Regions from separate parts of the Halobacillus sp. K22 genome, predicted to be linked through region 1. Evidence: riboswitches for the same ligand, from Rfam matches in the RefSeq annotation. Region 1 holds a riboswitch; the other holds the start of a gene.
The links. Region 1 has a riboswitch for cobalamin ahead of ACTWPM_RS13900 (DUF4430 domain-containing protein). Riboswitches for the same ligand answer to the same signal wherever they lie in the genome.
Positions count from the first base shown of each region.

Region 2: another riboswitch for cobalamin. It lies ahead of ACTWPM_RS09475 (ribonucleoside-diphosphate reductase subunit alpha); the one in region 1 lies ahead of ACTWPM_RS13900 (DUF4430 domain-containing protein).

Region 1 is NZ_JBQQCN010000019.1:29,867-33,287, forward strand. It holds gene ACTWPM_RS13895 (ATP-binding protein) at 1-1,122, shown strand, start outside; cobalamin riboswitch at 1,171-1,350, shown strand; gene ACTWPM_RS13900 (DUF4430 domain-containing protein) at 1,536-1,937, shown strand; gene ACTWPM_RS13905 (ECF transporter S component) at 1,944-2,486, shown strand; gene sigX (RNA polymerase sigma factor SigX) at 3,283-3,421, shown strand, end outside.
Region 2 is NZ_JBQQCN010000010.1:80,798-84,218, reverse strand. It holds gene ACTWPM_RS09475 (ribonucleoside-diphosphate reductase subunit alpha) at 1-1,775, opposite strand, end outside; cobalamin riboswitch at 1,922-2,095, opposite strand; gene ACTWPM_RS09470 (methyltransferase domain-containing protein) at 2,356-3,042, shown strand; gene ACTWPM_RS09465 (DMT family transporter) at 3,136-3,421, opposite strand, start outside.

The sequences.
Region 1 (3,421 bases):
ATAGGAGAGCTTGCTATGGCTTTCAACCGTATGGGACGTCAGCTTAAATTTCATATTAATGCCTTAAATCAGGAAAAAGAACAGCTTTCAAGCATCTTGCGCTCTATGGCAGATGGCGTTATTACCATTAATCGTGAAGGAGAAGTGCTGATTTCTAACCCTCCTGCTCAACAATACTTGGAAGCCGATAAATTTGAGAATGATGAAGAAGGGGTGTTGGATACAACCCATCTTCCGGCTCCTCTTTATGAACTGTTCGATGAAGTGATATCTAAAGAACAAGAAGCAATGACAGAAGTATCTTTGCAAGGCCGTTCCTGGGTCATTATTATGACACCATTATATGATAAAGACACCATTAGAGGTGCGGTTGCTGTCTTAAGAGATATGACAGATGAGCGCAGACTGGATAAACTGCGCAAAGATTTTATAGCGAATGTCTCTCATGAACTACGAACACCCATTTCGATGCTCCAAGGGTACAGTGAGGCAATAGTAGACGATGTTGCAGAGAGTAAAGAGGACAAGAATGAACTCGCCCAGATCATTCATGATGAGTCCTTACGAATTGGCAGGCTGGTAAATGAATTATTGGACTTAGCTCGTATGGAAGCAGGTCATATTAATTTATACGTGGAATCTGTAGAGATTGCTCCTTACATGGATAAGATCGAGAGGAAGTTTCAGGGTCTTTCCAGAGAACGACAGGTGGAGTTGATGATAGACGTAGATTCAAAATTAGACTGGCTGGATTTTGATGCGGATCGGATTGAACAAGTATTTACAAACCTTATTGATAATGCTATTCGACATACAACTGAGCATGGATCCGTACAAGTTATAATTGAAGATGGAGGTCATGAATGGGCCGCATCTGTACATGATTCTGGACAGGGAATTTCTGAAGAGGATCTGCCATTTATATTCGAGCGGTTTTACAAAGCAGATAAATCAAGAAAAAGAGAAGCATCTAAGCACAAGAAAGGAACTGGTCTAGGACTTGCCATTGCTAAAAATATTGTAGAAGCACATAATGGTATGATCAGCGTACACAGCAAAGTGGGAGAGGGGACAACTTTTTCTTTCAGAATCCCCAAAAGGGTAGATTTGACCGAAAACTAAGTTGCTAAATGATAAAAAGTGAGTTAATCTATTAATGAGTATATAACTTTATATTGAGTGGATTCAGGTGCCTGAAAAGGCTTAAAATGGGAACCCGGTGAAAGGCCGGGACTGTCCTCGCAACTGTATGTGAAGACGAAAAGGAAGCTCCACTGTGCAAATGCACGGGAAGGGTCCTTAGTAGGATGACGCACAAGTCAGTAGACCTGCCTGATCCCATGTTTCAAAGCTTCGGGGATTGAGCGTTTGAGACAACCGATCGGTTCTATGTAAATATTTCAATTAAAACCATCTGGTTTGTCTTAAGCTTGCCTTTAACGAAGGCAGGCTTTTTTTGATGGATACATAGTGTTAGGTTGTCCATTCGTCCTTTCGAAAAAGCCATTACTAAAAAATGAGAGGATGGAAGCAAGATGAACAAACTTTATGCTTTAATTGTGGCGGTCTTATTAACGGCAGGTACCCTAAGCGGGTGTGGAACACAGAAAGAGGAGCAAGCTAACGCCGTTCAGGAAGAGGAAAAACAGGAAGTCAGTGTTCAAATAGAGATCTCCAAAAATAATGGAGAAGAAACCTTAGCTGATAAAGAACTTTCCGTTGAGGAAGGCGCTACCCTGTTAAATGTCATGGAAGATAATTTTGAAGTGGAGCAAAGCGACGGATTTATTAATAGTATTGAAGGAATATCAGGAGATCAAGAAAAGAAAATGGCCTGGATGTACACCATTAATGGGGAGGAAGCCCAGGTAGGAGCCAACGAATACGAATTAAAACAAGGCGACGAGATTGTATTTGATTATCATTCGTGGGAATGATGGAAAATGAATATTTATAAAATTACCTTAATTGCCATGCTTGCCTCATTAGCTGTTGCAGGCAGAATTGCTTTAAGCCATGTTCCAAATGTGCAGCCGGTCACTGCAATTATCATTTTGACAGGGTTCTGGATGGGACCCGCTGCCGGTTTAATCATGGCATTCCTAACAACCATCGTATCGAATACACTTCTTGGTATGGGCTACTGGACTATATGGCAGGTATTTGCATGGTCAATCATCGGTTTGCTTGCGGGCGTTATTGGAAAGTATAAGCCAAGTTTCCCGGTGTGGGGCCTTTCCATATATGGATTTCTCTCAGGTATATTCTTCGGGCTGGTAATTTCCCTTACCATGCGTTCCATCGGTCAGCCTTTCTGGGGTTATTATTTGGCAGGCCTGCCTTACGATCTGAATCATGCTATTTCCAATATCATCTTCATCCTATTTCTTTCTCCCGTTTTAGGCACATTGTTTAAACGGTACAAAAAGAGAAATGGGCTAACTGAACAAACACCGTATGTTGGAACAACGAATTATCGTTCTTAAAAACACAGGATGCCAGGGATCCCCTGACGCCTGTGTTTTTTCTTTCTATTTGGCTCTTTAAACTTCCGTATTAATTTTAAGGTAAAGCTCCCGTTACTGGAAGACTCAGTTTCGAGATATCTAGTGAGAGAGTTAGGTCCTGCGGGGAACGACTCGCTTTCCGTGGGCATGTGCTGAGCCTCCTCAAGCTAAAGCTTTCCGGGGTCTCACCTATCATGTTGATCCCACAGGAGTCTCCCCGTTCCCCTCCGGACCTGGCCGAATCAGAAACTCGAAACGGCTTCATCCTTCACCCGTTTGAGAAGAAATAATCACATGGGCGTAAATACTTTTCCAGTCTGGAACTATGCGGGATCGCCTGTTATATAAGCAGTCAGGCGGGGTAAGGAGGATAGGATACTCTCTTTTCAGAGGGTCCGTTATTCTCCTTGGCTGGGTTGGTGGGGAAATGGCGAGACTCCCATGGGAATAGGGACTAGGTGAGATCTCGCAGGGAGTGAAACGAGCGAGGAAGCTCACCGTTCCCCCATAGGAAAGCGAGCTATTTCCCCACCAGCCCTCCACCAACTAACGTAACAGACCCAAAATATCTCGAAACTGAGTCTTCCACAATCCGGCCCTTTAGCTTAATAAGCCATTGGTGAAAATTAACACGAACGTCTAAGAGATCCATTTATTTATAAATCCCTTTTAAGGGCCCTTCCTTTATATCTTTTTTTAAATCCTCATATTAAGATAGTGATGTAACTTTTTTCATACATATAACGACTAAATAGATAAGTGGGAGGTACCATTAGTGAAAACGTTCTTTGACGAACTTTACGATAATTATCATCATGATTTGTTTCAATATTTAATCTACATGGTCAAAGATCGCAATCTAGCTGAGGATCTTGTCCAGGAAGTTTATATAAAGGTGCTTAAATCTTATGATT
Region 2 (3,421 bases), on a different contig from region 1:
AACGCCCGTTTAACAAAGAATTCTCCTGTAGACCAGTCAGATCCTTCAAATAAAGGATAGCTCCCTTTTTCAGCTGCTAATTCGCTGCTGGATTCAATGGTATAATAAGCAATCGCCTGGTACACTTCCTCAGCATAATTTACTGCTTCTTCAGACTCCCAGGCTATTTTCTTTTGAGCAAGCAAGTGAGCCCAGCCGAATGTTCCAAGACCAATCCCTCGATAAGATTGGTTGGTCAATTGAGCCTGCAGGACGGGGATCGTATTTTCATCAATCACGTTATCCAGCATTCTTACCTGAATGGAAACTAAACGCTTTAAGACCCCTTCAGGTACAGCGCGGCCGAGATTCACACTGGATAGATTACAAACTACAAAATCTCCCGGTTTTTTAACCGTTATAATTCTTCCTTCTTCTAAATATTGCTCTTCCTGAAGGGTGGGGCTCTGGTTCTGAGTGATCTCTGTACATAGGTTGCTGCAGTAGATCATCCCTGCGTGACGATTCGGATTCATGCGATTTACTTCATCTCGGTAAAACATATAAGGTGTGCCTGTTTCTAGCTGTCCTACCATAATCCTTTTCATAACGTCTATGGCAGCTACTTTTTCTTTCGATAGTTCCGGATGATTTACACATGCTTCGTATCTATCGCGGAAGGTTCCGCTGCCGCGCTCTTCATCATAAGCATCTTCCAATGAAAAGCCCATAACGTCACGAACTTCATGAGGATCGAATAAATACCAGTCTCCACGATTTTCTACAGCTTCCATAAACACATCAGGTATTGAGACACCTGTAAATAAATCATGGGTGCGCTGACGTTCGTCCCCGTTGTTTAAACGGCTGTCAAGAAAAGGGAAAATGTCCTTATGCCATATATCTAAATAGACGGCAATAGCTCCTTGACGCTGCCCGAGCTGATCCACACTGACTGCGGTATTATTCAGTTGCTTCATCCATGGAATAACGCCTGAAGAAACGTCTTTAAATCCTCGAATGTCACTCCCGCGACTTCTGATTTTTCCAAGATACACACCAATTCCTCCGCCGTGTTTGCTCAAGTTCGCTATATCTGTATTGCTGTCATATATGGACTGCAAACTGTCATCTACCGTGTCAATAAAACAAGAGCTTAACTGGCCATATCTTTTTCCTGCGTTAGAAAGAGTGGGCGTAGCGACTGTCATGTATAAATGACTTAAAGCCCAATAGGCTTCTTTTATAAGCCCAATTCTTACTGACTTTTTCTCCTGGGCCATGATTACCATCGAAATGATCATAAACCTTTCTTGTGGAAGTTCATATATGTCTTTGGACTTGGAACGTGCTAAATATCGATCGCTTAAAGTTTTAAGACCAATATAAGTAAATAAGTGATCACGTTCAGGAACAAGGGTAGCTTCAAGCTCATCTATTTCCTCTTTTGAATAATCGTTAAGTAAAGATGTTGAGTAGATTTGTTCATGAGTTAGAATCTCAATTAATGAATGAAATCCCTTATAAGCATGTTCCTCCATGCGGTTGTGTGCAGCGTTCTTATACATTTGGTCTAAGTGAAGCCTGCTCGCAGCAAAGGTCCAATCAGGCTCTGCTTCATTCATTTCAGCCAGACACTCGAGGATTAGTGCTTTGGCTTGCTCTTCTTGTGACATTTGCCTCAGTCCAAGCCCGGGAACTTTGTTTAGTATCCGTTCCAGATCAAGATGGGGAAAGACATGTTGAATGTCTTTTAGCTTCTGATTCCATTCTGTTTCCATAGATTGAACGTTCATGTATTCATACTCCTTTTTTCATAAGTAATTTCGGACATAAAAAAATCCGCTCATTTATTGAGCGGATGAAACCATAGAACGAAGTGTACAAAGCATACAAAGACCTCATTCTATCGCTTCATCTTCTCAATCCCCGAAGAAGTTGAAACTCCAGCGAATAAAGACAGGTCTCCTGACTTACGTTCGATTCTACTATGGTCCTTCCCGTACTTAAGTACAGTGGATTATCCATTTCGCGAACGCTAACAGTTGCGGGGGCAGTTCCGGCTTTCTCCGGATTCCCTATTAAGCCTTATGGCATCTTTGCTTCGCAAATACTATATATAGTATTCGTTGATTATTTAATTAGCTTATATTGTGTTTATATCATAACGGACTAGAGAGGAAAGTGCAAATGATTCTATGAAAGTTCACACTTTAAAATTATAAATTTTTCCATAAAAAAGATTTTTATTGCGCTTTTTTCCTGTCCTGAAAAATTTTAAAAAATTCGCTCACTTGATTATAATAAAGGTTATTAACGCTCTATGGTGAACTATACATTAATAAAAGAAATAGATAAACAGGGGGATTCGTAATCATGGACCAATCATTTAACTGGCATAAAGAAGCCGCAAAACAATGGGATGAGCGGGCGGAGTTTTGGAATCAGCGAAGTCAGACTATGTGGGAAGAGGGGAGCCGTAAGACAATTATTCCTTTCTTGAAAAATCATCTTTCCCCGGGGGACGCCATTGCTGATCTGGGTTGTGGAGATGGATATGGGTCTTATAAATTGTATAAGGAAGGATACCGAGTCACTGGTGTAGACCTTTCGAAAGATATGATTGAACGTGCAGTGGAACGATTACAAACCGAGGGACTAACCTTTACTCAGGGGGATTTGACAAAACTGCCTTTCACTTCAGAAAGCTTTGATGGCATCATGGCCGTGAACTCTCTGGAGTGGATTGAAGTTCCCCACCAGGGACTTGAGGAAATGAAGAGGATCTTACGCCCGGGCGGAAAACTATGTATTGGAATATTAGGACCTACAGCCATGCCGAGGGTAAATAGTTATCGAAGAGTTTATGGTGAGAAAGTGATTTGCAACACGATGATGCCGTGGGAACTTGCTAAGATGGCTGAAGAAACTGGCTGGAGGTATATGGAAGGCAGAGGAGTTTATAAACGAGGGGTTGATGAGACTCAAATTGCCCATCTGGATGAGGATTTAAAGCAAGCCCTTACATTTATGTGGATATTCATCTTTGAGAAGCAGAAATAGTACAAAACTGCGGACCAGCCTCCGCTAATGTTTAAAATTGTAGAAAAAGCCCGCGATTTTGTTTGTTTTTCTGAGCAAAATCGCGGGCTTGGTTTATGAAAGGAGCTTTAATCCCACTGCCGCAGAAATGATCAAGATGATACATCCTATTCGTTTCCACTCCGCTGATTCATTAAAGAATACCATTCCAAGAAGTGCACCACCTGCAGCGCCAATTCCTGTCCACACGGAGTAAGCGGTAGCCATAGGGATGGTCTCCATGGCTAAGGTTAAGAATATAAAACTCAAGCCAAAGCCAGAAGCCATGGCTAAAATAGACACCATCGATTTTCTTTTGTGAAAAAGGGGAATCATTGCAACTCCGGACATCTCAAAAAGG